DNA from 3 places in the Streptomyces sp. NPDC059668 genome. Region 2 is predicted to be linked to each of the others. Evidence: riboswitches for the same ligand, from Rfam matches in the RefSeq annotation. Region 2 holds a riboswitch; each other region holds the start of a gene.
The links. A riboswitch is a leader RNA that binds a small molecule or an ion and turns the genes downstream of it on or off. The one in region 2 is predicted to bind cyclic di-AMP.

Region 1: it holds a riboswitch for cyclic di-AMP, as region 2 does, so the genes downstream of both, ACFV2J_RS02645 (transglycosylase family protein) here and ACFV2J_RS18010 (NlpC/P60 family protein) in region 2, are expected to answer to the same signal.
Region 3: it holds a riboswitch for cyclic di-AMP, as region 2 does, so the genes downstream of both, ACFV2J_RS08185 (C40 family peptidase) here and ACFV2J_RS18010 (NlpC/P60 family protein) in region 2, are expected to answer to the same signal.

The regions. Positions count from the first base shown of each region.
Region 1 covers NZ_JBHWEL010000002.1:43,767-53,367, forward strand. The annotation lists gene ACFV2J_RS02615 (hypothetical protein) at 1-13, shown strand, start outside; gene ACFV2J_RS02620 (SurA N-terminal domain-containing protein) at 182-841, shown strand; gene ACFV2J_RS02625 (nucleoside triphosphate pyrophosphohydrolase) at 1,137-2,156, shown strand; gene ACFV2J_RS02630 (globin domain-containing protein) at 2,184-3,395, opposite strand; gene ACFV2J_RS02635 (cytochrome P450) at 3,553-4,824, shown strand; gene ACFV2J_RS02640 (transglycosylase family protein) at 5,054-6,058, shown strand; cyclic di-AMP (ydaO/yuaA leader) riboswitch at 6,242-6,405, shown strand; gene ACFV2J_RS02645 (transglycosylase family protein) at 6,410-7,102, shown strand; gene eno (phosphopyruvate hydratase) at 7,402-8,688, shown strand; gene ACFV2J_RS02655 (septum formation initiator family protein) at 8,789-9,265, shown strand; gene ACFV2J_RS02660 (DUF501 domain-containing protein) at 9,314-9,601, shown strand, end outside.
Region 2 covers NZ_JBHWEL010000022.1:5,943-15,543, reverse strand. The annotation lists gene ACFV2J_RS18040 (PspC domain-containing protein) at 1-1,038, shown strand, start outside; gene ACFV2J_RS18035 (LuxR C-terminal-related transcriptional regulator) at 1,035-1,844, shown strand; gene ACFV2J_RS18030 (hypothetical protein) at 1,902-2,534, opposite strand; gene ACFV2J_RS18025 (NlpC/P60 family protein) at 2,652-3,743, opposite strand; gene ACFV2J_RS18020 (hypothetical protein) at 4,149-4,502, shown strand; gene ACFV2J_RS18015 (tellurite resistance/C4-dicarboxylate transporter family protein) at 4,480-5,457, opposite strand; gene ACFV2J_RS18010 (NlpC/P60 family protein) at 5,643-6,797, opposite strand; cyclic di-AMP (ydaO/yuaA leader) riboswitch at 6,805-6,977, opposite strand; partial or broken gene pcrA (DNA helicase PcrA) at 7,374-9,601, shown strand, end outside.
Region 3 covers NZ_JBHWEL010000007.1:64,087-73,687, forward strand. The annotation lists gene ACFV2J_RS08160 (pyruvate carboxylase) at 1-366, shown strand, start outside; gene ACFV2J_RS08165 (saccharopine dehydrogenase family protein) at 571-1,791, opposite strand; gene ACFV2J_RS08170 (TetR/AcrR family transcriptional regulator) at 1,924-2,634, shown strand; gene ACFV2J_RS08175 (GNAT family N-acetyltransferase) at 2,970-3,605, shown strand; gene ACFV2J_RS08180 (hypothetical protein) at 3,842-4,786, shown strand; cyclic di-AMP (ydaO/yuaA leader) riboswitch at 5,022-5,197, shown strand; gene ACFV2J_RS08185 (C40 family peptidase) at 5,257-6,987, shown strand; gene ACFV2J_RS08190 (lamin tail domain-containing protein) at 7,597-9,000, shown strand; gene ACFV2J_RS08195 (diacylglycerol/lipid kinase family protein) at 9,145-9,601, opposite strand, start outside.

The DNA.
Region 1 (9,601 bases), on a different contig from region 2:
CGCGCGCGGTTGACGGCGCCGCGGGGCCCGGGGCGGGGGGCACGCACCGCACGGGTGCGCGGTGGTACCCGAACTCTCCGCGAATCGTTGGTCGAATGGCTGGCCGAGAGCCGGGCCACTGCCTAACATCGATCATCGCAAGACTTTGTGCACCGTCGCACAATCTCCTCGGGAGGTTTCCTTGCACCGCCGCCGTCGCACCGCGTTCGTCCTCTCCGCAGCGATCGTCGCCGCGGCCCCCCTGCTCACCGCGTGCGGCAACGAGGCGCATCCAGGCGCCGCGGCCGTCGTCGGAGGGCAGCGGATCACCGTCGCCCAGCTGGAGGGCCGGGTGAACGAGGTGCGCTCGGCCCAGCGGGCCGTCACCAAGGACGACGCCCAGTACGAGCAGGCCATCGCCAAGAGCGGCAGCCTCACCCGCGACACCCTGCACAGCATGGTCCTCGACCATGTCCTCGACCGGGCGGCGAAGGACGCGGGCGTCGGCGTCACCCGCAAGGACGTCCAGCAGCTGCGGGCCTCCCTGGAACAGCAGGCGGGCGGCGCGCACGGACTGGAGACGGTCTGGCTCCAGCAGTACGGCGTGGCACCGGCCCGCCTCGACGAGAACCTCCGTACCGAGATCGAGGCCCAGAAGGTCGCGGCCTCGCTCGGCGCCGACATGAACACCGCCGACGGCAAGGCCACGTTCTGGAAGGCCATGTCCCAGGCCTCCAAGGAACTGCGCATCGACCTGAACCCGCGCTACGGCGCCTGGGACGTGCAGAAGAGCGGCCGCGTCGACGCGAAGACGCCGTGGCTGCGGGAGGTCACAGCGGCCCAGGCCCCGCAGTCGGCCTAGGGGCGGCAACGCGGCACCCGGCTCCGGGGCGCGCCGGCGAGCGGGCCCGGCAGCGGGGGCGGAGGACCCGGCCCGAAGCGTGGGACCCGGCAGACGGCGCAGGACGGCCGAGAACGGTCGCCGACCGGCACCGGGTCCCGACCGGCACCGGGTCCCGGCGGGCGAGGATCGTGCGGGGGCGTACGAGGGGCGTGTGAGGGCGGGCATGGAGCGCGGAGAAGACGGTTCGGCGACCGGTCCCGTCGATCCTGTGGACAACTCCGGGGGTGTCGGCGGCGTGGGTTACGTTCGAGGGGTGAACGCAACCAGCTCCGACGCAGCCGCCCAGGCCGGCCCCGCCGCCCCCGGCCGTATCGTCCTGCTCACCACCAGCCACCGCGTCGCGCCCGGACTGCTGTCCTGGCCCGCCTGGCAGGCGCTGCGCGGCGCCGACCAGGTGCTGTGCGCGGACGGCGCGCACCCGCAGCTGCCCTATCTGCGGGAGGCCGGCGTCACCGTGGACGAGACCTCACCCGACGCGCAGGAGCTGGTGGACGCCTGTGCCGGCGGCCGCACGGTGGTGGTCGTGGCCCTCGGCGAGGGCGAGCCGCGCCTCACCGACGGCCTGGCCCGGCTGGCCGGCTCCGGCCGGGTCCAGATGCCGGAGCTGGAGCTGCTCCCCGCCTCGTACGACCTGCCGGGCGCCCGGCTCCTCGACCTCGTCCAGGTCATGGACCGCATCCGCGTCGAGTGCCCCTGGTCGTCCCGGCAGACCCACGAGGGCCTGGCGAAGTACGGGATCGAGGAGGCGTACGAACTGGTCGAGGCGATCGAGGAGGGGGACCGGGACGAGCTCAGGGAGGAGCTCGGCGACGTCCTGCTCCAGGTGGTCTTCCACTCCCGGATCGCGGAGGAGGGCCGCCCGGAGGACGGTGCCGAACCCTTCTCGATCGACGACGTGGCGGGCGGCATCGTCGCCAAGCTGATCCACCGCCACCCGCACGTGTTCGGCGACGAGACGGCCACGACCCCCGAAGAGGTCAAGGAGCACTGGTTGCGCACGAAGGCCGAGGAGAAGCGCCGGACGTCCGTGACGGAGGGGATACCCCTCGGCCAGCCGGGCCTGGCGCTCGCGGCCAAGCTCGCCTCGCGGGCGCGCACGGCGGGACTCGAGGTCGAGCTGCCGCGCGGTGAGGGCGTCGGGTACGAGCTGCTGGCCGTGGCCGCGCGGGCCGAGGCCGAGGGCGTGGACCCGGAGGCGGCACTGCGCGCGGCGGCGCGGGCGTACCGGGACGCGATCCGCGCCCAGGAGGGTTCGCCGGCGCTCGACGGCTGAGGCCGGAGCGGCCTCACCGTTCCGGGATCACGCGTCCGGCGCGCGAGCCGACGGGTTGTGCCAGTTCGGCCGGGGCCGGTCGAGCAGCCACTCCGCCGCGCCCAGCGGCCGGCCGCGCGCCTCCGGGGCGGGCGGCAGGAGGTCACGGAAGAGCCGGTCGGGCGGAGTGCCGAGGGCCGGAAGGGCCTCGCCGACCTCCTCGACCAGCTGGGGCGGACCGGTCAGATAGACGTCGTGCCGGGCCCACCCGGCCCGGTTGCCCAGCGCGGTCAGCAGCCGCTCGGTCGCCTGGGTCCTGGGGCGGCCGGGCGCCGGGGTGATGAAGGTGACGCCCAGCCGGGGCAGCCGGGCCTGCAGGTGCTCCACGGCCGACCGGTCGTAGAGGTACGAGGTGTCACGGGCCACGAGGAAGAGACGGGCCTCGTGCGTGGCGTCGAGCTGCTGCAGCAGTGCCTTGACCGGCGCCCACCCGGTGCCGGCCGCGATGAACGTCAGCGGTCGCTCCACCGGCGTCCGCAGGATCAGTCCGCCGCCGGGCGCGCCGAGCCGCAGGACGTCGCCCTCCCGGGTCTGCCGCACGAGGGCGGTGGAGAGCACCCCGTTCTCCACCCGGCTGATGTGCAGATCGAGGGTGAGATCGGCGCGGGGCGCGTTGCCGACGGAGTACGGCCGCCAGATGCCCGGCAGATACGGGACGTTGACGCTGACGTACTGGCCGGGGAAGTAGCGGAGCCGCTCGTGCGGTCGCAGGGTCAGGACGACCAGGTCGTCGCCGTGCCGCGCCCGGGACACCACCTCGGCGTCCCACCAGGGCGGTTCGCCCGCGTGCTGCGCCTCCCACGCGCCCTGGAGCATCACGTTCGCGATCGCCCCGTAGGCCTCGCCCCAGGCCTTCTCCGCCTCCGCGTTCCACGCCGACCCCGCGACGGCGGCGAACGCCGCGACGAGGCTCGCCCCCACGGCCGCGTAGTGCTCCGGCTCGGCCAGGTACTTCCGGTGATCGCGCCCCAGTTCCCGCAAGTACCCCGGCAGTGCCGGGTCCTCCAGCCGCTCCAGTACGTACGTGAGCGCCGCGAACAACCGGTCCCGCTGCCGCTCCATGTCCTCGGGGTGGTCCAGCGGGAAGAGCCCGCGCACCTCCGGGTTGTGCCGGAAGAGATGCGAGTAGAAGTACTTGACCGCGAACTCGGCCCGTCTCTCGACGACCGCGAAGCTGGATCTGAGTATTTCGGGGTCCACGGCGCGAATGTAGAGAGTCGTCGAGCCGCGGAGTCAAACGGCAGGTGATTTACGGACAGTCCGGGGTGAAGCCCGCACGGCGGCCGCGCCCGGGGCGGTCCCCGGGCCCGCGCGCCCTGCGGACGCCGGCGGTCCGGCCGCCGGATACCGTCGGGGAGTGACCGACCAGCCCCCGCCGCCCAGCCCCGCCCCCGAACTCTTCACCTGGGAGTTCGCCACCGATCCCTACCCGGCGTACGCCTGGTTGCGGGAGCACGCGCCCGTGCACCGGACGACGCTGCCCAGCGGGGTGGAGGCCTGGCTGGTCACCCGGTACGCGGACGCGAAGCAGGCGCTCGCGGACGGGCGGCTCAGCAAGAACCCCGCCCACCACGACGAACCCGCGCACGCGAAGGGAAAGACGGGCATCCCGGGCGAGCGCAAGGCCGAGCTGATGACCCATCTGCTCAACATCGACCCGCCGGACCACACCCGGCTGCGCAGGCTCGTCAGCAAGGCGTTCACCCCGCGGCGGGTCGCCGAGTTCGCGCCGCGCGTGCGGGAACTCACCGACCACCTCATCGACCAGTTCCAGGAGAGGGGATCCGCCGACCTGATCCACGAGTTCGCGTTCCCGCTCCCCATCTACGCGATCTGCGACCTGCTGGGCGTGCCCCGCGAGGACCAGGACGACTTCCGGGACTGGGCGGGGATGATGATCCGGCACGGCGGCGGCCCGAGGGGCGGTGTCGGGCGGTCCGTCAAGAAGATGCGCGGGTATCTGGGCGAGCTCATCCACAAGAAGCGTGCGGCCCTCCCCGACGTGGCCGCGCCCGGCGAGGACCTCATCTCGGGTCTCATCCGCGCCTCCGACCACGGTGAGCACCTCACCGAGAACGAGGCTGCCGCCATGGCCTTCATCCTGCTCTTCGCCGGGTTCGAGACGACGGTGAACCTGATCGGCAACGGCACGTACGCGCTCCTCACCCACCCCGGGCAGCGGGAGCGGCTCCAGACCTCCCTGGCCGCCGGGGACAGCGCCCTGCTGGAGACGGGTGTCGAGGAACTCCTGCGCTACGACGGCCCGGTGGAGCTGGCCACGTGGCGGTTCGCGACCGAGGCGGTCCGTATCGGCGGTCAGGACATCGCGCCCGGCGACCCCGTGCTCGTCGTCCTCGCGGCCGCGGACCGTGACCCCGCCCGGTTCGAGCAGCCCGACACGCTCGATCTCTCCCGACGTGACAACCAGCACCTCGGCTACGGCCACGGCATCCACTACTGCCTCGGCGCGCCGCTCGCCCGGCTGGAGGGACAGACCGCGCTGGCCACCCTCCTCACCCGGCTGCCCGACCTCCGACTGGCGGGCGATTCGGCTGATTTGCGATGGCGTGGCGGACTGATCATGCGTGGATTGCGAACGCTTCCGGTGGAGTTCACCCCTGGTCGGTAGTCATGCGGCAGTCGTACGGTGCCGTCGGGGCGGCTGTCACCGTGCGCGGGATCGGTGGCCGCGCAGTATGAGGGGACGGGCGCGAAAAGGTGACGCTCCCTCAACTCTGTAATCTTCACGTGATCTGCGCTGCATCTGCTTGTGACAAGTGATCGGGTGCGACTACGTTCACCCATCAACGCGGCTCGTCAGCCGCGTAGTCACCTGCAGTCACGTGAAAGGCTCTCGCATGCTCTCCGGGAACGGCCGCCATCGTCGCCCCCGTCAGGCTCCGGCCCTCATCGTCGCGGCAGGGGTGACCGGATCGGCCATCGCCATCCCGTTGCTCGGTGCCGCCGGCGCGTCCGCTGCGGACGGCACCACGTGGGACCGGGTCGCCGAGTGCGAGAGCGGCGGTCAGTGGAGCGCCGACGGGGGCAACGGGTACTACGGCGGGCTGCAGTTGACGCAGGAGAACTGGCAGAGATACGGCGGCCGCATGTACGCGCCGAGCGCCGACGAGGCCAGCCGGTCGCAGCAGATAGCCGTCGCCGAGAAGGTCCTGGCCGACCAGGGCCTCGCCGCCTGGCCGACCTGCGGTCCGCTCTCCGGGCTCAGCAAGAGCTCGGGCGAGGTCTCGGTCGACACGGGCGTGGCCGGCGACTCGTCCAGTTCATCCGATTCATCCTCTTCGACCGATGGGTCCGGCTCCCTGACGGGCTCGCTGGGGATCGGTGTCTCTCCGTCCGACTCCTCCCGGTCCGAATCGTCATCGACCGATTCGTCCTCGGACGGGACCGGGAACCGGACGAAGTCGGACACCTCCTCGGACGAGGAGTCCGGCAGCGCTCGGGAGACGGACAGCGAGGGCACGAGGTCGACGAAGGGTGGCGAACCGGGCAACTCGGGCCGGAGCGGCGACGCTTCGGCGGCCTCCGAGGGGGCGACGACCGGAGCCGGGCGCCACCGCGGTGACGGTGCCGCCGAGAGCTCCACCGACGACACGGTGGACGGCCGCGGCGACGACTCCTCCGGCCGGCACGCCTCACGCGACTCCGGCGCCTCGCGCGCCGTCGTCGACGGCTCGTACGTCGTCCGCACCGGAGACAGCCTCTCGACCATCGCCGACGCCCTTGACCTCGAAGGCGGATGGGCCGGGCTGTACGCCGGGAACGAGAAGACGGTCGGTGCCGACCCGGACCTCATTCTCCCCGGTCAGAGCCTTGCAGTTGATGCCGAACCGGGCGAAAAGTAGCGGGAGTTCACGTCATGGTTCGCCGTGTAATGTCCGGTTTGGCGCAAGTGAGAGATGGATCTCAAAGGCCCTGATCGTCTTTGAAATTCGACCGATCGACTGCTTACGGTCATCACCGCTCGCCACAGCGGGCCCCGACGGTCGCAACGCCGAATCCTGCCAGCGGCCGTACGGGAACAGTCGACGCGTCAAGCGCCGTAGGCAGGAGCGGGGGACCCAAGGTAAGCGCCGCGCCCGGTAGTTGACCGGGAGCGGCTTGGGGTGAAGACGTGCGCCGAGAGCGCACGGCCGGGCACTCACCCGCCCGAACCCGACAGCTCACCTCGCAGGCGTCGGTGAGGGGATCACTCGATGCTGTTTTCCAGCAAGGGCAAGCACCGCCGTCCGTCCAAGGCCACCCGTGTCGCCACGCTCGCCGGTGTCACCGGCGTCGCCATCGCCGCTCCGCTGATGGCGACCGGCAGCGCCTCCGCCGCCACCGCCTCGGAGTGGGACTCCGTCGCCCAGTGCGAGTCCGGCGGCAACTGGTCGATCAACACCGGCAACGGCTACTACGGCGGCCTGCAGTTCTCGGCCTCCACCTGGGCCGCGTACGGCGGCACCGCCTACGCCTCCACCGCCGACAAGGCCTCCAAGTCGCAGCAGATCACCATCGGCGAGAAGGTCCTCGCCGCGCAGGGCAAGGGTGCCTGGCCGACCTGCGGCACGGGCCTGTCCGGCGCCGCGTACACCGGTGGCACGACCACCCCCGCCAAGCCGTCCACCTCCAGCGGCACGCAGAGCACCGGTACCCGGTCGACGGACACCGCGGCCTCCCGTTCGTCCGAGCGCCCGGCGGCCCAGAAGAAGACCGTCTCCACCCCGACCGGCAAGAAGGTCAAGAAGGGCGACGGCGAGTACAAGGTCGTCAAGGGCGACACCCTCAGCTCGATCGCGGAGAAGAAGAAGGTCAAGGGCGGCTGGCAGCAGCTGTTCAAGCTGAACAAGGACATCGTCGACGACGCGGACTTCATCTACCCGGGTCAGCAGCTCCACCTCAGCTGAGGTGACGGGCCTCTCGGACGGCAGGCCTCTCGTAGGAGGGGCCTGCACGCCGGAGACCCGATGAGGGTCCACCCCCGTCCCCACGGGCTCCCCGCTCCGGTGCGTCTTCCCCCGTACGCACCGGAGCGGGGGTTTTTGTTTCGAAGGGGAACAATATTTACCCTCAGTTCTGCTCAAGGGGTGGTCGAGCGGCTGGCCGATCGCTCCGAGCCGGTTAGGCTCATCCCGCGGAGCCGAACGCGGCCCCGTGCAGTGCGGGCCCCGCCGGCCCGCGTACCCGCGTCACATCCCAGAAGGAGATGCTCGTGCCGTCCATCGACGTCGTCGTAGCCCGGGAAATCCTGGACTCCCGAGGCAACCCCACGGTCGAGGTCGAGGTCGGCCTCGACGACGGCAGCACGGGTCGTGCCGCCGTCCCGTCCGGCGCCTCCACGGGTGCCTTCGAGGCCATCGAGCTGCGTGACGGTGACCCCAACCGCTACCACGGCAAGGGTGTCGAGAAGGCCGTCCTCGCCGTCATCGAGCAGATCGGCCCGGAGCTCGTCGGCTACGACGCCACCGAGCAGCGCCTGATCGACCAGGCCATGTTCGACCTGGACGCCACCGACAACAAGGGCTCGCTGGGCGCCAACGCCATCCTCGGCGTCTCGCTGGCCGTCGCGCACGCCGCCTCCGAGGCGTCCGACCTCCCGCTCTTCCGCTACCTGGGCGGCCCGAACGCGCACCTGCTGCCCGTTCCCATGATGAACATCCTGAACGGCGGCTCGCACGCCGACTCGAACGTGGACATCCAGGAGTTCATGATCGCCCCGATCGGCGCGGAGTCCTTCTCCGAGGCGCTGCGCTGGGGTGCCGAGGTCTACCACACCCTCAAGTCCGTCCTGAAGACCAAGGGCCTGTCCACCGGCCTCGGCGACGAGGGCGGCTTCGCCCCGAACCTGGAGTCGAACCGCGCCGCGCTCGACCTCATCATCGAGGCCATCAAGCAGGCCGGTTACGTCCCCGGCGAGCAGATCGCGCTCGCCCTCGACGTCGCCGCGTCCGAGTTCTACAAGGACGGCAAGTACGAGTTCGAGGGCAAGTCCCGCTCGGCCGCCGAGATGACGGAGTACTACGAGGAGCTCGTGGCGGCCTACCCGCTCGTCTCCATCGAGGACCCGCTGTACGAGGACGACTGGGCCGGCTGGAACGTCATCACCCAGAAGCTGGGCGACAAGGTCCAGATCGTCGGCGACGACCTCTTCGTCACCAACCCCGAGCGCCTCGCCCGCGGCATCGAGGAGGGCTCCGCGAACGCCCTGCTCGTCAAGGTGAACCAGATCGGCTCGCTGACCGAGACCCTGGACGCCGTCGAGATGGCCCAGCGCAACGGCTTCAAGTGCATGATGTCCCACCGCTCCGGTGAGACCGAGGACGTCACCATCGCCGACCTCGCCGTCGCGGTGAACTGCGGCCAGATCAAGACCGGCGCCCCGGCCCGCTCGGACCGCGTCGCCAAGTACAACCAGCTGCTGCGCATCGAGGAGATCCTCGACGACGCCGCGGTGTACGCGGGCCGCTCGGCCTTCCCGCGCTTCAAGGGCTGACCCCGGCAGGGTTAAGCCTTAGCCAGTCGCACGTACGTCCCCGTACCCGGTCCCGTACCGTGTGCGGGGACGTCCGCACGTGTGAAGGGGAGGCGGGGACATGGCCGTGAAGGACCGGGACCGGTTCTCCACCGCGACCCGGCTGCGGCTGCTCGGCGAGCAGACGGCGGCCCGGGTCTACCGCTCCCAGACCAGGCGTCAGGCCCGGCGCTCGCGGCTGACCGGCCGGGCCGCGCTGCTGGCACTCGTCGTCTGCTCCCTGATCGTGGCCCTCGCGTACCCGATAAGGCAGTACGTGTCCCAGCGCGCCGAGATCGCCGACCTTCAGCGGCAGCAGGAGCAGGCCCGCGCCCGGGTCGAACAGCTGCGGGACCTGAAGGCGCGCTGGCAGGACGACGCGTACGCGGAGCAGCGGATCCGGGAACGGCTGCACTATGTGATGCCGGGTGAAACCGGATACGTCGTGATCGACCCGGACGCGGCGAAGCAGTCGCGGACGGACCGGGGGGCGGCCGCCCGCCCCTGGTACGCCAACGTCTGGGACGGCGTCGACAAGTCCGACCGCTCCGACCGGTGAGCTGACACGGACCGGTGAAACGACAGAGAAAGTGACTTGAGCACAGGCATGGAAACGCCCCCGCCGCCCACCCCGCGGACCGAGCCCACCGACGCGGACGTCGAGGCCTTCAAGCAGCAGCTCGGCCGCCCGCCGCGCGGACTGCGCGCGATCGCGCACCGCTGCCCCTGCGGCGAGCCGGACGTGGTGGAGACGGCACCCCGGCTCCCCGACGGGACGCCGTTCCCGACGACGTACTACCTGACGTGTCCGCGCGCGGCCTCCGCGATCGGGACGCTGGAGGCCAACGGCGTCATGAAGGAGATGACGGACCGTCTCGCCACCGACCCCGAGCTG
Region 2 (9,601 bases):
TTCACCACCGAGACCGCCCCCGACGGCCGCCGCAGACTCGTCGCCCGCAAGCCGGACCGCGGCCAGATGGTCGCCCTGCTCCTCATGGTCGTCGTGGCCATGGTCTTCGTCGGCAACGTGAACCTCGGCGGCGGAGCCAAGGCGTACCTCTGGCCCACCGTCCTCGTCGGCGCGGGCGTCGCCCTGGTCTGGCGCCAGGCGGACAACGCGCGGCGGGCCCGGTGGGTGGAGGTCGGCCGCCGCCGCCGGACGCTCACGCTGCTGCGGTCCGCGGCCGGTGTCCTGCTCGTCACCGCGGGCGTCACCGGGATATTCGTCCTCCAGGGCTCCGCGGCCCACCTCGGCTCCGTCCTCCAGGCGGCGCTCGCCGTCCTCGTCGGCACGGCGCTCCTCGCCGGCCCCTATCTCGTCCGCATGACGCAGGACCTCTCCGAGGAGCGCCTGATGCGCATCCGGGCCCAGGAGCGGGCCGAAGTGGCCGCCCATGTCCACGACTCGGTGCTGCACACCCTGACCCTGATCCAGCGCAACGCGGAGAATGCGAACGAGGTGCGCCGGCTCGCCCGGGCCCAGGAGCGCGACCTGCGCGCCTGGCTCTACAAGCCGGAGGGCACCGGCAAGGACGAGGCCGACGAGCCCACCACCCTCGCCGAGGCGGTCCGCCGCGACGCCGCCGAGGTCGAGGACAAGCACGGCGTCCCCATCGAGGTCGTCGTGGTCGGGGACTGCCCGCTCGACGAGGGCCTGAGCGCACAGATGCAGGCCGCGCGGGAAGCCATGGTGAACGCCGCCAAGTACGGTGGCGAGGGCGGCGCCGTACAGGTCTACGCCGAAGTCGAGGGAAGGACGGTCTTCGTGTCCGTCCGCGACCGCGGCCCCGGCTTCGACCTCGACGCGATACCCGCCGACCGCATGGGCGTCAGAGAATCGATCATCGGCCGCATGGAGCGCAACGGCGGCACGGCGCGACTGCGCGCGGTGCCGGACGGCGGCACGGAGGTCGAGCTGGAGATGGAGAGGGCGGAGAAGACGTCATGAGCGACGCGAACGGGCCGACGGCCGGATTGCCCGGGCACACCGGCCCCGACGAGCCGAGCGACACCGCGACCGGAGCGGGGGCGGTCACCGGCTCCCCGGAGGCGAGCGGACCGGCCGCCGCCGAGCCGTCCGGAGCGCCGGGCGGACGTCATGTGCGGGTCGTCCTCGTCGACGACCACCGCATGTTCCGTACGGGGGTGCAGGCCGAGATCGGACAGACCGAGCGGACCGGCGTCCAGGTGGTCGGCGAGGCCGCGGACGTCGACCAGGCGGTCACGGTCATCACGGCCGCCCGGCCCGAGGTCGTGCTCCTCGACGTCCATCTGCCGGGCGGCGGCGGTGTCGAAGTGCTGCGCCGCTGCGCCCCGTTGATGAGCGACGCCGAGCAGCCGGTCCGTTTCCTCGCGCTGTCCGTGTCGGACGCGGCGGAGGACGTCATCGGCGTGATCCGCGGCGGTGCCCGGGGCTACGTCACCAAGACGATCACCGGGACCGACCTGGTGGACTCCATCTTCCGTGTCCAGGAGGGTGACGCCGTCTTCTCGCCCCGCCTGGCCGGGTTCGTCCTGGACGCCTTCGCCTCCACCGACGCCCCGCCGGTCGACGAGGACCTCGACCGTCTCACCCAGCGCGAGCGCGAGGTCCTGCGCCTCATCGCCCGCGGCTACGCGTACAAGGAGATCGCCAAGCAGCTGTTCATCTCCGTCAAGACGGTCGAGTCCCATGTCTCGGCGGTCCTCAGGAAGCTCCAGCTCTCCAACCGGCACGAGCTGACGCGCTGGGCGACGGCACGACGCCTGGTGTGACACACGGTCCGCCGGTCCGCGCGGACGCCGGACGTCCCGGTGTTCCGCGGCGGGCGCCTACCGGTGTTCCGCGGTGCGCGCCGGGCCCGGGATGCGCAGCGCCCAGCGGTAGTGGCGTACGGCCTTGGCGATCCCGATGAGACCGGTCGTCCACAGGATCAGGCCGATTCCGACGCCCTGGACGACATCGCTGTACAGACCGGGGCCGGACCCGGCCGGCGCCGCCGCGGCGTAGGACGTCCAGACGCCGATCGCGCAGACACCGAGTGAGGAGAGCAGCCAGAAGAGGCTCAGCCCGGGGGAGCGGAGCCGGGAGTCGGTCGCGGGATGGCGGTCCAACTCGGTCCAGGCCTTCAGCAGTTCGTGCATACGCCGGTCGCTGCGCACGGACAGGGCGAGAGCGAGGAGCGTCGGGGCGAGCGCGGCAAGACCCAGCAGGGCGAACAGCGGGCCGAGGACGACACCGGTGGGATCGCGCTGCTCGATCTGCTGGAGCGGCAGCACCAGCAGGGCCCAGCCGACGATCGCCGCGAGCGCCAGCAGCCAGAGCAGCAGCACCCGGTGCACCCCGAGGCTCCGTCCGCGCAGTTCCTCCAGCACCCGGCCCCGGTCGGCCAGCAGGGCCGCCCGGTCCGGCCAGGAGCGGATGTGCGCGGGCGGCGGAGGCGGCGGCAGCAGGAAGCCGGGCATCAGGACCTCTCGGACGACGGAACGGAGTCCGCGTCGACGCTACCGCGATCCACCCCCGCGCCCCCACCACGCCGATCCGCCCCGGTGTCTTCGCGCCACCCGGGTGGACCTGTGCGCTCAGGCCACCCGGGTGGCTCCCGCGAACGGCATCTCGTCGACCGGCGCGAGACGCACCGGCGCGGTGGGGTTCGGGGCGTGGATCATCATCCCGTTGCCCACGTAGATCCCCACATGGCTGATGCCCGAGTAGAAGAACACCAGGTCGCCGGGGCGGAGTTCGGAGCGCGAGACCCGTCGGCCCGCGTTGATCTGGGCGTACGTCGTGCGCGGCAGCTGGACGCCCGCCGAGCGGTACGCGGCCTGGGCCAGGCCCGAGCAGTCGAAGGCGTCGGGCCCGGTGGCGCCCCAGACGTAGGGGCTGCCGAGCTTCCCGTAGGCGTACGAGACGGCGGCGGCCGCGCGAGAGTTGGGGGCCGCGACCGAACCGGCCGAGGGCGACGAGGGTGCCGGGCCCAGGTCCCGCGCGGCGGAACGCGAGGCGTGCCGTGCCGTGCCCGCGGCACCGCCGGCCGCCCCGGGGTCCCCGAGCCGTGCCCGCTGCTCGTCGGTGAGCCGCGACAGCAGCTGTCGCGCGGAGTCCAGCTTTCCGGTGATCGTCTTCTTGGCCCGCTTCAGCTCCGCCTGCCGCGCGGTGAGCGACGCGAGCTCGATGTGGGCGGCCCCGCGCAGCTGCTCGATCTCCCGCAGCTGTTTGCGGACCCGGGCCACCGCCCCCGCCTGCCGGTCACCGACCCGCTCGGCGAACGCGGCCCCGTCCAGGTACTGGTCGGGCCGGTCGGAGAGCGCGAGCTGCAGAGCGGGGTCGAGGCCCCCGCTGCGGTACTGCGCCGCGGCGATCGAACCCAGCGCGTCCCGTGCCGCGTTGAGCCGGTCCTCCTTGCGCGCCGTCTCGTCGCGCAGGTCGTGCAGCCGCCGTGACGCCTGGTCGGCCTTCTCCTTCGCCCCGTCGTACTTCTCCGTGGCGACCTCGGCCTCTTGGTACAACGTGTCGACCCTGGCCTTCACCTGCGCCGGGGACAGTTGCGGCTCCGCGTGCCCGGTGCCCTCGAATCCGGCCGTCGTCGCCGCGCCGGCGAGGGCGATGGTCGCGGCCGTGCGGACCGTATGGCCGCCGAGTGAGCGCTGTCTGGGCTTGCGGTGCGCTGCCACGAGGGCCCACATCCTTCCCGGGGGACGTGACCGCCGGGGAGTGCGCGGTCATCGGTGACGCGTCCGGCGGCGGCCCACACAGGGGGAGCGAGTCGCCGCCGGACCTTTCTCGGCGGTGGTGTCCGACTGCCGCCCCTGGCCCGGGCGGCGGTGGGGAGCCGGGCACCTGGTGGAGGACGCTAAACCTGAGGGTGAGGGCGCGGTAACACCATGTGCGGAACTGGCGGAAGTGGATCGCCCGGTGACCGTATGTGACCGTGATTCCGGTGTGCCCCCGGCGACTTCACACAGGGTGATGACCGATGGGACGGTTCCGGGACGATCCAGGGTTCTCAGGTGCTACGGGCCGCCAGGGGGTGGGCCGGTGCGAAGAGGGACACACACCGCCGATTAGGCTCCGGCCCCATGGACGTACTCATCCATCTCTTCGTGGGCCTGCACATCATCGGCATCGCCTCCCTGCTCGGCGGCTTCCTCACCCAGATGAAGGCGATGGGCCGGGGCACCGCCCGGTTCGTCCCGGCCATGCTGCACGGCGCGCTGACCATGCTGGTCACGGGTGTCGTCCTGGTCGGTCTCAACCAGGCCGACGACCACGCGGTCAACACCGTCAAGATCGGCGTGAAGCTGGCCCTGCTGATCGTGATCCTCGGGCTGGTCTACGTGAAGCGGGACGACGAGAAGGTCGACAAGGGCCTGTTCGGGCTGGTCGGGCTGCTGACGACCGCGAACATCTTCATCGCGGTGCTGTGGACCTGACGGTTCCGGCCGCCACCAGCAGCCAGGCCGCCACCGAGATCCACAGCAGTACCTGCCCGACCCCCCTCAGCCACGCGAAACCGACGGCGTCCGCGACCGACAGGGCCGCCGCCGCCGTCATGGCCATCGGGAACACGGTCGCCCACCGCCGCACGTCGTACCGCGGACGCCGAAACAGCAGTTCCGCGACGGCCAGCACGGCGTACCAGGCGAGCGTCACCATGATCAGCGCCTGGGTCATCCAGCGCATCACGCCGTTGTCGTCGTAGTTCCACAGAGAGGTGTCCGCCTGGTAGGCGAGGACCAGCTTCGACGCGGCCAGCGCCGAGATCGCGAGCGCGCCGCCCGCGATCCAGTGGTCGCCGCCGCCGGTGGCCGTCTCCCGGAAGTCGAAGCACGTCAGCGCCACCACGTAGAGCACCAGGAACCCCAGCCAGAACAGGACCAGCGCCGCGTACGCGAGCCAGTCCACGCGCGCGGCCCCGGCGAGCGACGCGGCGAGCACCGCGAGGGCCTGCGTGGCCACGCACCCCAGGAACACGCTTCCGGGCATCCGGAGCCGCAGTCCTCTGACGAGGAGGCAGAGGAGCCCCGGCCACAGCACGGCGGCGAGCGCGAGCAGCACCTCCGCGGCCCCGAGCCATCCCAGGTCGGTCAGCCGGGTGCCGAGCACGGCGGTCGCGGCGACCCCGGTGAGCGCGCTCGGCGTGCCGGCCTCCTCCAGCCACCGGTCCCGCTCCCGCAGCAGGCGCACGGTGAAGTCGACGGCGAACCCGAGCCAGGTGACGGCCGCCAGGACCAGTGCGATCAGGGACAGGACCTCGGCGCCGGTCTCGTGCAGCCCGACGGAGAGGATGCCGGTGGCCAGGACGGCGGCCGCGGCGGCGGGCGGGCTCTCCGCCCACCAGGTGCGGAGTCGGACCCACGGGCTGCGGGGCGGCGAGGTGGCTGGCATGGCCCCGATGCTAGGGATCTTCTGCCGGGTTGCCCGTGGGGCGCGCGCGTCCTTCACGAATGCGCGGCGGGGCGGGCGGGCGCGGACAGGGCGGCACGGGGGTGCGCCGGCGGGCGGCGCGGAGGACGCGGGCACGCGCGCGGGGAGCCCGGGGGGCCACACGCGCGCGTGCCCCGCGGCGGCGCTCAGGCCGGGCGCACCACACTGTGGATGGCGTAGAAGATCGACTCCTCACGGACGTACGCACCCGGCTTGGGGGCGTGGATCATCATCCCGTTGCCGATGTAGAGGCCCACGTGGCTGATGTCGTCGTAGAAGAAGACGAGGTCTCCGGGCTCGACGGCGGAGAGGGAGACCGTGGTGCCCACGTTCACCTGGTCGTAGGTGGTCCTCGGGAGGGTGACGCCGGCGGCCTTCCAGACGGCCTGGGTGAGACCGGAGCAGTCGTACGAGCCGGGTCCGGTCGCGCCCCACACGTACGGCTTGCCGATCTGGGCGCGGGCGAAGGCGATGGCCTTGGCGGCCTTGGCGGCGTACGAGGAGTCGCCGGCCGGGGTCCCGGAGGTCCCCGTCCCGGTGGTGCCGGACGGTGTGCCCGGCTGCCGGGCCGTGTCCCGGGCCTTCCGCTCCGCCGCGGCCCGCTCGGCGGCCAGCTCGGCCGCCTTGCGGTCGGCCGCCTCCCGCTTCTTCTTCGCGATCGCGGCGAGCCGCGCCTTCTCGTCGGCGGTCAGCTTCGAGAGCAGGTCGCGCGCCGCGGCGAGCTTGCCCTGGACGTCGGCCTTGGAGGTCTTGAGCGCGTCCTGCGACGTGGTGAGCGTCCGCAGGCTCCGGGAGGCCTCCTCGCGCTTCTTCGAGGTGGCGGACCGCTCGGTGACGTAGTCGTCGACGGCCGCCTTCTGGCGGCTGGTCAGACGGTTCATCAACTGGGTCTGGTCGAAGTAGTCCTGCGGGTTGTCGGCCAGCAGCAGGCTCGCGCTGCCGGGCGCGGACGCCCCGGTGCGGTACTGGGCCGCGGCGAACGAACCCAGCTCCTCGCGCGCGGTGTTGAGCTTCTCGGTGCGCCGGGCCACGTCGTCGAGGAGGGAGTCGACGCGCTTGCGCTGCTGGGCGGTCCTCTCCCTGGTCGCGTTGTACTTCTCGGTGGCGGTCTCGGCCTGGTGGTAGAGGTCGTCGACCTTCTTCTCGACCTCTTCGAGGGTCGGCCGGGGCTCGGCCGGGGGTGCGGCATTGGCCGTCTGCGAGAGCAGGGCCACGGAGGTCAGGGCGGCCGTGGCGAGGGCCGGGGTCCGTATGCCCGTCCGGCGGGTGCCCGGAGGACTCCACTTGCGGTGCGACGCCAAGAGAGGCGACTCCTTCCGTCATCCGCCTACCGGGTTAGCTGTCGGGTTCGGGCGGGTGCTTCCGGAAGGTTTGCCCTACGGTCCTCGCCCCAGAGGCGGTTGGACCGATTCACCCCAAAGTCGGTTGGGTCCCCGGCTCCGGTGGCCGCGCGGGCGCGCCGGACTCGGCGGAGGCCGCTCGGCCCGGCGACGTTCGCCGGTCGGTGTCGAGCGGTCTGCCCGGCACGCTAGCCAACGCGTAAGTGTTCTGTGAAGTTTGATGTGCGATATGCCCGATACATTTTCGTGACCTGGACCGCCGGGGCCTCCGGAGTGGCCGCCCGTAGCGGGACGGTCCCGGAAGGTGAGCGCGCGTGGGTGGGGGTCGGGCGGTCCCCGAGGGTGAGGGCGCGTCGCTGGGGGTCGGTCCCGGAGGGCGGGGGCGGCGTCGGTGGGGGACGGCCTCGGAGGGGGGCGCGTCGGTGCGGGAGGAGGGCGCGGTTTCCGCGCGGTCCCGGGCCGGACTCCGTGGGAAATCCGGCCCAGTTCTCGGGGTGGCGGCGGGTTGTCAGTGCGGCCGCCTAGACTCGGAGAGCGATGAGCAGCCTCTTTGATGACAGCTTCCTGGCGGACCTCAAGCCTTCCGGGGCCCATGAGGAAGAGCCCCCGCCGCCGCCCGAGGACGAGGCGGCGGAGCCGCTTCCGGACGACCTGTTCGGCGGCCGCTTCGACGTGCCCCCGGACCGCGACGCGTACTACCGCGACGGCGCCCACCGGCCCGCCGTGGACCCGGCGGCCCTGCTGGACGGGCTGAACGAGAACCAGCGCGCGGCCGTGGTGCACTCCGGCTCCCCGCTGCTCATCGTGGCCGGCGCCGGCTCCGGCAAGACCCGGGTGCTCACACACCGGATCGCGCACCTGCTGGGCGAGCGCCATGTCCACCCCGGCCAGATCCTCGCGATCACCTTCACGAACAAGGCCGCGGGCGAGATGAAGGAGCGCGTCGAGCAGCTCGTCGGCCCGCGCGCCAACGCGATGTGGGTGATGACCTTCCACAGCGCGTGCGTGCGCATCCTGCGCCGCGAGTCGAAGCGCCTCGGCTTCACGTCCTCGTTCTCGATCTACGACGCCGCCGACAGCAAGCGCCTGATGGCCCTGGTCTGCCGCGACCTCGACCTCGACCCGAAGCGCTTCCCGCCGAAGTCGTTCACCGCGAAGATCTCCAACCTGAAGAACGAGCTGATCGACGAGGAGGACTTCGCGGGCCAGGCGGCCGACGGTTTCGAGAAGACCCTCGCCCAGGCCTACGCGATGTACCAGTCGCGGCTGCGCGAGGCCAACGCCCTCGACTTCGACGACCTGATCATGACGACGGTCAACCTGCTCCGTGCCTTCCCGGACGTGGCCGAGCACTACCGCCGCCGCTTCCGCCACGTCCTGGTCGACGAGTACCAGGACACGAACCACGCGCAGTACGCCCTGGTCAGGGAGCTCGTGGGACCGGCGAGCGGGGACCGCGCCGAGGACGTGCCGCCGGCCGAGGGCGATCTCGGGCCCGCCGAGCTGTGCGTGGTGGGTGACGCCGACCAGTCGATCTACGCCTTCCGCGGCGCGACCATCCGCAACATCCTCCAGTTCGAGGAGGACTACCCGGACGCGACGACCATCCTCCTGGAGCAGAACTACCGCTCCACCCAGACGATCCTCACCGCGGCCAACGCGGTCATCGAGCGCAACGAGTCGCGCCGCCCCAAGAACCTGTGGACGAACGCGGGCGCGGGCTCGAACATCACGGGCTACGTCGCCGACACCGAGCACGACGAGGCGCAGTTCGTCGCCGAGGAGATAGACCGTCTCACCGACGCGGGCGAGGCGAAGGCGGGCGACGTCGCGGTCTTCTACCGGACGAACGCCCAGTCCCGTGTCTTCGAAGAGATCTTCATCCGCGTCGGCCTGCCCTACAAGGTCGTCGGCGGTGTCCGCTTCTACGAGCGCAAGGAGGTCCGGGACGTCCTGGCCTACCTGCGGGTCCTGTCCAACCCCGAGGACTCCGTCCCGCTGCGCCGGATCCTGAACGTCCCCAAGCGCGGGATCGGCGACCGCGCCGAGGCGATGATCGACGCCCTGTCGCAACGGGAGCGGATCAGCTTCCCGCAGGCTCTGCGCCGCGTCGACGAGGCGTACGGCATGGCGGCGCGCTCGACGAACGCCGTGAAGCGCTTCAACACGCTCATGGAGGACCTCCGGACGATCGTCGAGTCCGGCGCGGGCCCGGCGACGGTCCTGGAGGCGGTCCTGGAGCGCACCGGCTACCTCGCCGAGCTCCAGGCCTCGACCGACCCGCAGGACGAGACCCGGATCGAGAACCTCCAGGAACTCGCCGCCGTGGCACTGGAGTTCGAGCAGGAGTCCGGCGCGGCCGAGGACGGTACCGGCGCGGCGGGAGCGGCCGATGCGGCGGGAGCGGCCGACGGGGCCGATGCGGCCGGGGCGGCTGGACCGGCCGGGGCGACCGGCGGCCTCTCCGCGTTCCTGGAGCGGGTCGCGCTCGTCGCCGACTCCGACCAGATCCCCGACGAGGACGACGGCAACGGCGTCATCACCCTGATGACCCTGCACACCGCCAAGGGCCTGGAGTTCCCGGTCGTGTTCCTCACCGGGATGGAGGACGGCGTCTTCCCGCACATGCGTGCGCTGGGGCAGGTCAAGGAGCTGGAGGAGGAGCGGCGTCTCGCGTACGTCGGCATCACCCGCGCGCGGGAGCGGCTCTACCTCACCCGCTCGTCCATGCGCAGCGCGTGGGGCCAGCCCTCGTACAACCCGCC
Region 3 (9,601 bases), on a different contig from region 2:
CGGCTGCTCATCGTCCTGGAGGCGATCGGTGAAGCGGACGAGCGCGGCATGCGTACCGTGATGGCCACGCTCAACGGCCAGCTCCGGCCGATCCAGGTGCGTGACCGCTCGGTGGCCTCGGAGCTGCCGGCGGCGGAGAAGGCCGACAAGTCCGACCCGAAGCACGTCGCCGCGCCGTTCGCCGGAGTGGTGACGCTGTCGGTCACGGCCGGGGACAGCGTCGAGGCGGGCGCGACCATCGCGACGATCGAGGCCATGAAGATGGAGGCCGCCATCACCGCCCCGGTCGCCGGGACGGTGGGGCGTCTGGCGATCAACTCCGTCCAGCAGGTCGAGGCGGGCGATCTCCTGATGGTGATCGCCTAGGAGTCGTCGGACGCCGCGGGACACCTCTGGGCCCCGTCGGACCCCGCGAGGTCGGTCGCCCGAGTCCCGGAACCGTGCCGCCACCCGGCCGGCTTCGGGACTCCTGGCTCCAGGACACCCCGGGGCCGGCCCCCCAGCTGAGCCCGGGGCGCCCCGGAGCCCTGGTCCCGGGGCCGCACGGGGTCGACGGGCGGGCAGGGCGGGTCACTGCTCCCGTATGCCCCACGGCGAGCCGTACGCGGTGAGCAGGTCGAGGAAGGGGCGGGCGGGGAACGCCTCCGGGCCGAGGACCCCCGAGCCGGTCCACGCGCCCGTGGCCAGGAGTTCGAGGGCGACGACCGGGTTGACGGCCGTCTGCCACACCACCGCCTGGGAGCCGTACTCGGCCATCGACCACTGGTTGTCGACCACGTGGTAGAGGTAGACCTCGCGCGGCGCGCCGTCCTTGGTGCCCCGCACCCAGGTGCCCGCGCAGGTCTTGCCGTGCATGCGCTCGCCGAGCGTCGCGGGGTCCGGCAGACAGGCGGCCACGACATCACGGGGCGACACGGCCACCGGGCCCGCCGCGCTCGGCACGGTCACCGGATCCGTGCGGTCCAGGCCCAGCAGGTGCAGCGTCCTGAGGGTCTGGATGAACTCCTCGCCCAGGCCGTACTTGAAGGTCACCCGCCGCGCGTCGACCCAGCGCGGTACGAGCAGCACCTCCTCGTGCTCCACGTTCACGCACTCCACCGGGCCGATGCCCTCGGGGAAGTCGAAGACCTCCGGCTCGCTGAACGGCGCCGTGGTGAACCAGCCGCGGTCCGCCTCGTAGACGACCGGCGGGTTGAGGCACTCCTCGATGGTGGTCCAGATGCTGAAGGACGGGGCGAAGTCGAAACCGTCGACGGTGAGGTTCGCGCCGTCGCGGATGCCGATCTCCTCGATCTCGTCGAAGAGTTCGTCGGCCGCGTACCGCGCGAAGACGTCGGACAGACCCGGCTCCACCCCCATGCCGACGAGGGCCAGCGCGCCCGCCTTCTCCCATTCGACCGCCTGCGCGAACTGCGCGTCGCCGAGCATGACCCCGCACTCGTCGTACGGCCTCTCGGGATGCGGGCGCGACAGGGACATCGCCATGTCGAGATAGGTGGCGCCGGCGGCGCGTGCCGCCTGGAACAGGGGCATCACGAACCGCGGATCGGTGGCGTTGAGCAGGACGTCGCACCCGTGCCGGCCCAGCAGCGCGGTCACCGCGTCCTGGTCGGAGGCGTCGACGCGCTCGGCGCGGAAGCGGGCCGCGGCGTCCGGGAGGGCGGCCACCGCGGCCTCGGCCCGGCTCAGGTCGTAGTCGGCCACGACCATCTCGTCGAAGAAGGGACGACGGGCCGCGATCCGGGTGATGGCGGTACCCACACCGCCGGCTCCCACAAGCAGAACACGCATGACACGGACTTCCTCTCTGCGGAGAAGGGACGTGCCCGCGCGGACCGGAGACGCGGCGCCCCTGGCGGGAGATCCAACGCCGGGCCCTCGGATAAGGTCAATGGCGTTGGCATAAGGAGCGAGGAGGCGGCGGTGCCGAAAGCGGTGGTGCCCGAGGAGAAGCGACGGCGTCGGCGCCCCACCAGGAGCGGCACCGTCCTGTCCGAGCGGCTCATCGTCGACACCGCCCTGCGGATGCTGCGGGAGCACGGCAGCGCGGGACTCACCGCCCGCCGTCTGGGCCTGGCTCTGGACGCCGATCCCAGCACCCTCTACCGGTACTTCCGTGGCATGGACGACCTGACCCTCGCGATCGGCGACGCCCTGATCGGACAGGCCCTGGACGGCTGGCGGCCCACGGGGGAGTGGCGGTCGGATCTGCGCGGCCTCGGGCTGCGTATCCACGCGGTGTACGTCGGGCATCCGCAGGCGGCCCTGCTGACCGCGAACCGGGTCACTGGCCGGGCCCACGAACTGGCGGCCGACGAGGCCATCCTCGACGTCCTGCGCACGGCCGGGTTCCCGCTGCCGGACACGGTACGGATCTACCAGGCCTTCATCGACCAGACGCTGGCCTTCGCCGCGCTCGACGCCGCCTCGCTGGCACTGCCACGCGAGAGCCGCAGCGCCGACGAGGACATGTGGCGTTCGACGTACGCCCGGCTGCCGCGCGCCACCCATCCCCGGATCGCGGAGGCGGCGCCCCTCCTGGCGACCCGCATGGTCGACAGCGCCTATCCCACGGCCCTGGAGATGCTGCTGGACAGCGCCGGGGCGCAGTGGGAGACGCTGCGCGCCGGGTGACGGCGTCGGCCACCGCGTCACGATCGCGCGCCGGTACGGTTCCCTGGCCGGGAGCCGGGAGCCGGGAGCCGGGAGCCGGGAGCCGGGAGCCGGGAGCCGGGAGTGGGGAGTGGGGCGCCCGACTCCGGAGGCCGTGAGCCGGACGCCGGATAGCGGGAACCGGACCGCGGGCGGTTCGAGCGGGTCGACGGGCGGGCGGACGGGCCGGAGCGGAAGGCCCCGCAGGCGGAGACGGGCCGGTCGGGCGGGGACGGGCCGGACCGGCGAAGCGGTTCGAGCGGTTCGGGCGGTTCGGGCGCTGGCGGGAGCGCTCCCATGCCGGAAGGATACGGCCCATGACTCACCAGCCGACGATCCGCCCGTACAAGGCCGAAGACCGTGCCGCGGTGGGGCACGTGTGTGTGATGACGGCCCACGAAGGAGGCGACTCACGGGCTCTGTATCCCGACCTGGAACTGATGCCGACCTTGTTCGCGTACCCCTACTGTCATCTCGAACCGGAACTCGCCTTCGTGCTCGACGACGGGACGGGCCGGGCGGTCGGCTACGTCCTCGGCACCGCCGACACCGCGCGGTTCGCCGGCGACCTCCGCGCCGTCTGGATACCGACGGTCGCCACGCGCTATCCACGGAGCACGACGCCACCGCGCACGCCGGGCGACACGATGATCGACCTGCTGCACCGCCCCGAACGCATGGTCCTGCCCGAACTGGCCGCCCATCCCGCGCATCTGCACATCGACCTGCTCCCGGACTGGCAGCGAAGGGGCCACGGGCGGGCGTTGATGGACACCTTCCTCGACGCGCTCGCCGATCGCGGTGTCCCGGCCGTCCACCTCGGCATGGTCACCGCCAACACGTCCGCCCGCGCCTTCTACGATCGTCTCGGCTTCCACGAGATCCCCGTACCGGAACCGGGCCCCTTGACCTATCTGGGCAGGCCGACGGGCCGCGCGCGCCGCACGTCCTGAGCCGCGCGGGTCGTGGAGGTGGTGCGGGCCGTGCGGCCCGTGGGGTCGAGCCCGCGACAGGGAGAGGGCGCGGCCGGAGTCAACCTTATGAAGATCTCGTCCCTCTATACGAGGAGACGTCCTGCGGGTGGTGGGGGGAGAGGGCATTGCTTAGGGCGGTGGAAGAGCGTCGCGGCGATGTCGGCAACGGTCATGCACGGACGGCGGGGCCCGATGGGGGGCCGCCGCCGTCCGCCGTGCGCGACGGCGCACGCGGGCGGCCGGGCGGCACGCCGTACCGGCTGGTGTCGTTCGTCGGCCGCACCCTGCGCGGTGAGTGGCACGGCATCGTCGTCGAACCGTTCCGGCAACTCGTGCGGCGCGGACTGTCCGGACTCGTGCTGGCCTTCGTGGCCGCCTTCGGGGTCATCTTCTTCCACGCGATCGCCCAGCATCCGACCGGCGCCACGGTGGTGCGGCTGACCGGCGGGGTGAAGGCGTCGCTGCCGCTGCCACTGGCCCTGTTGCGCACTCCCGTGTCGCTGTACGTCCCCGCCCTCGACCTGCCGGTGTGGGCGGGCATCACTCAGCTGTTCCTCGCGTTCGCCCTCGCCGAACTCGCCCTCGGCCGGGCCCGGACCCTGGCCATCGCCTACGTCACCACGCTGGCGGGCACCCTCACCGTCCGCGTGATGATCGCGATGGGCCCGGGCTGGTGGGGTCTGGGGCTGCCCCCCGAGATCGGGCAGGTGCTGGACACCGGCCCGTCCGCCGCGGTGGTGGGCCTGTTCACCTACCTCGCGGTGGTCCGACGCGCACCCGTGGTGTTCGCGCTCACCGGGGGCTCGATGGTGTGGGAGTCGATCGTCAGACCCAATCTGGCGGGTCGGGAACACCTGATAGCCGTGGCGGCCGCGATCGTCCTGGGGCTGCTGCACGGACGCGCGCGAAGACCCTTGCGGGCCCTGGCGGTGCTGCTCGCCTCGCGCCGAGCGGACCCCGGTCCGGCCGGCGGCGGTCCGGACCCGGACCCGAACCCGGACTCGGTGGAACCGCCGGTGCCACCGTCCACGACGGGGACTCCGTCCGTGGCGGGAACAGGGTCCGTGACCGCATCGTCGGCCCGGCCCGAACCGTCGGCTCCGGCGATCCCGCCGGACCCCGCGATCCGCGCCGACGAGCCGCGTGCCCAACTGTGCTGACGCGGGCCGGGAGCCGCTCCGTGCGGCCGCACGGCTTCAGAGGCCACGACGAATCGGGCTGTGCCGCCGAGGACTTGAGCCGGTGGCCGGTGCGCAAACTCACCCGAGATCGGGAGTACGACGAAGGTCACAATTACATATCGGACACTTCGCACTTCAATCTTCACGCGAGGTACACAAGTTGGCTAAGTTGGCGCCAGGCCACACGACTTCCTCCGGCGAACCTCGCCGGGTCGCTTGGCCTCCGCCTAATCCGGTGCGGCCTCACGGCGACCGGAGCCGGGGACCCAACCGAAATTTTGGGGTGAATCGGCCCGACTGCCCCACCGGGCAGGGGCCGTAGGGCATACCTTCCGGATCTGTCCGCCCGAACCCGACAGCTAACTCGGTAGGCGGAGCACGGAAGGAGTACGTCTGCCATGGCGCCGGAACGCACCCCGGGCCCTGGAGGCAGCAGCAGCCTCCCCGGCATGCCCAGCTCCGCACCCGCGACAGTGGCCCGCTCCTCGGCGGACCTGTTCCCGCAGAGCCCCGACTCCGCCTCCCTCGCCGGAGGCGACGCTCCGAGCCGCGAAGAGGTCCAGCAGCGGATCAGCTCCCTCTACGACCGGGCCGAGGCCGCGACCGGGAACTACAACGCGACCCGCGCGATGACCACCGGTTCGCGCAGTCGCGTCAACCCGGCCCGGGACGCCGGGCGCAGGGGCGCCGACGCCGCCGGGGCCGACGTGTCGCGGCCCTGGTTCGACGTGGGCCGCGCCCGGCTGGGACCGACCGTGCCGGCCCGGCTGCCGGCCGACCGCACGCCGAAGCGCCCGGCCGAGGCGCTCCCCGCGCCCGCCGCGAAGCGCCTGGAGGGCGGCCCTGCCGCCCGCGCCCTGGAGACCGCGGCTCGCCCCGTGCCGGAGCTGACCGCCGGACCGGGAGCGGGGCCCGTGGCCGCGTTGACCGCAGGACCGGCGACAGGGTCCGTGGCGGAGCCGGCCGCCGGGCGGGCCCTCGCGGCGCTGCCGGCCGGCGGCGGGGCGCGGCAGGAGGCCGTCAAGGCGCTGCCCGCGCCGACCGCCGAGTCCGGCCACTCCTCGCTGAAGCACCGCAAGGAGCAGAACCGGCGCAAGCTCGCACTCGCCCGTGAGCTGCTGTCCCGGCACGTCGTCCAGCAGCGGAGCACCCCGGTCGCGGCGATCGAGGCGCCGCCGGTTCAGGAGGTCTGGCCCACCCCGGAGGAACAGGCCCGTCGCGAGGCCGAGGAGCAGTGGCGGCGTCAGCAGGCGGCGGGCCCGGGCATGGGCGCGTCCCTGAACACGGCCGCGCCCGCGGGCATGAGCGCGTCCGCCGGTTCGGACGCGTCCCTCGGTGCGGGCACGCCCCTCACCCCGGACATGACGTTCACCTCGGGCATGACCTTCGTCCCGGACACGGCGTTCACCCCGGAGACGACGTTCGCCCCGGGCGCGTTCACCCCGGACACCACGTTCGCGTCGGGCATGACGTTCACCTCGGACACGGCCTTCGCGTCGGGCACGGCCTACGCTCCTGAGCTGTCCTACGCACAGGACGTGGCCTACGCTCCCGGCGGGCTCCCAGTACCGGACCTGCTCGGTGCCCCGGACCTGCTCGGTGTCCCGGACCTGCCGTTCCCTCCGGAGCCCCCCGTCGCGTCGGCGACGGCGTACGTCCCCGCCATGGCCGTCGCCCCGGCCCCGTCGGTCGGGTCGGCTCCGTTCGCCCCGTCCGTCGTCCCCGACCCGTCCTTCCTCCCGGCCGCGACGGTCGACGCGGGGATGTCCGCCACCGCGGGCGCGGTCATGGGCGGCGGCGACACGTCGGGCTCGGGGTACGACATGAAGGCCGCCAAGGCGGTGGCCTTCGCCCGTGCCCAGATCGGCAGGCCGTGTGTCTGGGGCGCGGCAGGTCCGGGCTCGTACGACTGCGCGGGCCTCACCCGGGCCGCGTGGACGGTGGCCGGGGTCGCGCTCCCGCGTACCGCGCGCGACCAGGCCACGGCCACCACGCCGGTCCCGCTCACCGACATCCGCGCCGGCGACCTGATCTTCTTCTACGGGGACGTCAGTCACGTCGGCCTGTACATCGGCAACGGCATGATGATCCACGCGCCGAGCCCGGGGGCGTCCATACGCGAGGAGTCGATCTTCTACGCCGGACAGACGGCGATCCACAGCGCCGCGCGGCCCGCGTAAGGGGCCGAGCGGGATCGCGCAGGGCCGGCGTCCCACGGCCGCCGGCGCGGGTGCCGAGGCGGCCGGTACCGCAAGCCCGTCCGACGCCCGTGCCGACCCGGCACGGGCACCGGGCCGCTGCCCAGGGGAGACACGGCGCCGGGCACCCGCCTGGGCCAGGCGCGCGTACCCGTGCGAAGTCGCCCAACGGGTGCACGTGCACGGCTACTTGTCCGGGACGGTCGTGCACGACGCGGTCCCGCTGACCCCATGAGGTCCTGAGGACAGGCGAGTTGAACGCGGAAGCGACCAGCCGCGCCGCGCCGGTGCCTCGTCCCTCGGCGCGCGGTTCCTACGTCGGCCGAGTGACGGCCGCTCGTCCCTGGCGTATGCGACGGCATGCGTGTCGAGGTGCCGGCGCCTGGGCGTCGGCACCGATCCTGGCGCACAACTCGCGCCGGTAGATGCGGCCTTGGCCCGGCCGAGGGCCCAGTCGATCAAGTCCGTTCGGCGTGTACCCGCTCTGTTCGCGGCGTGTTCAGTCCGTGGTCGCCGGTGTGCCCGAAGCTGCGCCGGGAGCGTGAGCGCGCTCCTTGTCTGCCCGACCCCCTGAAAAGAGGACCGGCCACCTTGCGTACGCACTGGCGTAGACAAGCCCCCATCACCGCCGCCGCCCTGATCCTCCTCGCCCTCGGCCTCTCGGGTGCGCCGGCTTCGGCGCAGGACCCGTCCACGGTGCGGATCAACGAGGTCGAGTCGAGCGGCGGCAGCCCCGGCGACTGGATCGAACTCGTCAACACCGGGACCGCCGCGGTCGACGTGTCCGGGTGGATCGTCAAGGACAACGACAACTCCCACTCCTACAAGGTCGGCAAGAAGACGTCCATCGCTCCGGGCGCGTTCCTGGCGCTGGACGTCGAGTCGTCGTTCGGGCTGGGGAGTTCGGACTCCGCGCGACTGTTCCAGACGGACGGTTCCACTCTGGTGGACTCCTACACCTGGACCGATCACGCCAGTACCACGTACGGGCGGTGCGCGGACGGCACCGGCGCGTTCACGACCACGACCGCGTCGACCAAGGGCGCGGCGAACGCCTGCGGCACCACCGGCGGCGGGAGCACCACGTGGCCGGGCGGCACGGCGGTCACCGTCGCCGACGGTTCGAACGTGTTCGGGGAGAACCTCAGCGGCCTGTCCTTCGAGAGCGCGGGCGTGCTCTGGGCGGTGGACAACGGCCCCGGAAAGCTCTACCGGCTCGTGCCCAACGGCGCGACGTGGCGCCCCGACCCGGCCGCCGGCTGGGGATCCGGCAAGGCGCTGCACTACGCGGGCGGCAGCGGTGATCCAGACGCCGAGGGCGTGGTCGTCACCCCCGACGGCATGTTCGTCGCCACCGAGCGCGACAACGGCAACGGCTCCACCAGCATGCCGAAGATCCTGCGCTTCGACACGTCCTCCACCGCCTCCTCGCTGAACGCGACGGCCGAGTGGAACCTCACCTCCGACCTGCCCTCCCTGCCGGCCAACGCCGGGCCCGAGGGCATCTCATGGATCCCGGACACCTTCCTGACCGCACACGGACTGCGCGACGAGCACACCGGCGCCGCCTACGACCCGGCTGGCTACCCCGGCCACGGAAGCGGCCTCTTCTTCACCGGCGTCGAGGACAACGGCACCATCTACGCCTACGCCCTCAGCCAGTCGGGCGGCGGATACACCCGCGTCGCCACCATCACCAGCGGCTTCCCCGGCGTGATGGACCTGGAGTTCGAGCCCGCCACCGGGCACCTGTGGGCGGCCTGCGACGACACCTGCCAGGGCCGGACCTCGACCCTCGACATCAACGCCCAGGGCAAGTTCGCCGTCACCCACACCTATGACCGGCCCACCGGCATGTCCAACTACAACAACGAGGGCTTCGCCCTCGCCCCCCAGTCCGCCTGCGTCTCCGGCCACAAGCCGGTCATGTGGTCCGACGACTCCAACGACGGCGGCCACGCACTGCGCGCCGGCACGCTGAACTGCACCCCCTGACACCATCGGGAAGGGGCGGGGCGCGACAGCCGCTCCCTGCCCCGCCTCCCCTGTCGGACGACCGCGGGGGAGGCGGGGCCCTCCGTACGGGACGTGGGCGTCGTGCCGTCCCCTGGGCCGTCCCCGAAGCAAGTCGGACCGGTTTCAGGCGCGCCGGGCCGTGTCCTCGGCCTGAACGGGCCCACGGGTGTGGGGCGTCCGGCCCGCTGTCGTCGCGAGCTCGCGCAACCGGCGCCAGTTCAGGGGCGGTCGGAGATCGGGCACGCCGGGACGCTTCCTCGGGACCCGGACGCGCAGTGCGCCGGGGGCGACGCGGCAGTGGACCGGGGTGGGCAGCATCAGGGCCTCGCCGTCGACGCCGGCCTCGATCTCCGGTCGGTCCGCGTCGACGACCACCTCGCGGGTGGTGAGGACCGCGAGTCCCTCCGCAGCAGGGTCGAGCACCAGGGCCGCCGCCTCGGCCGCGCTGTCGACCTTGATCCCGAGGACGCCGAGCAGCCCGGAGTCGAGGCGTTCGCGGCGGCCGATCCCGGCCGGATCGTTCGTACGGTAGGGGTTGTTGCTCACCAGCACGGCCTGCGGGGCGTCGAGCGTCACCCCG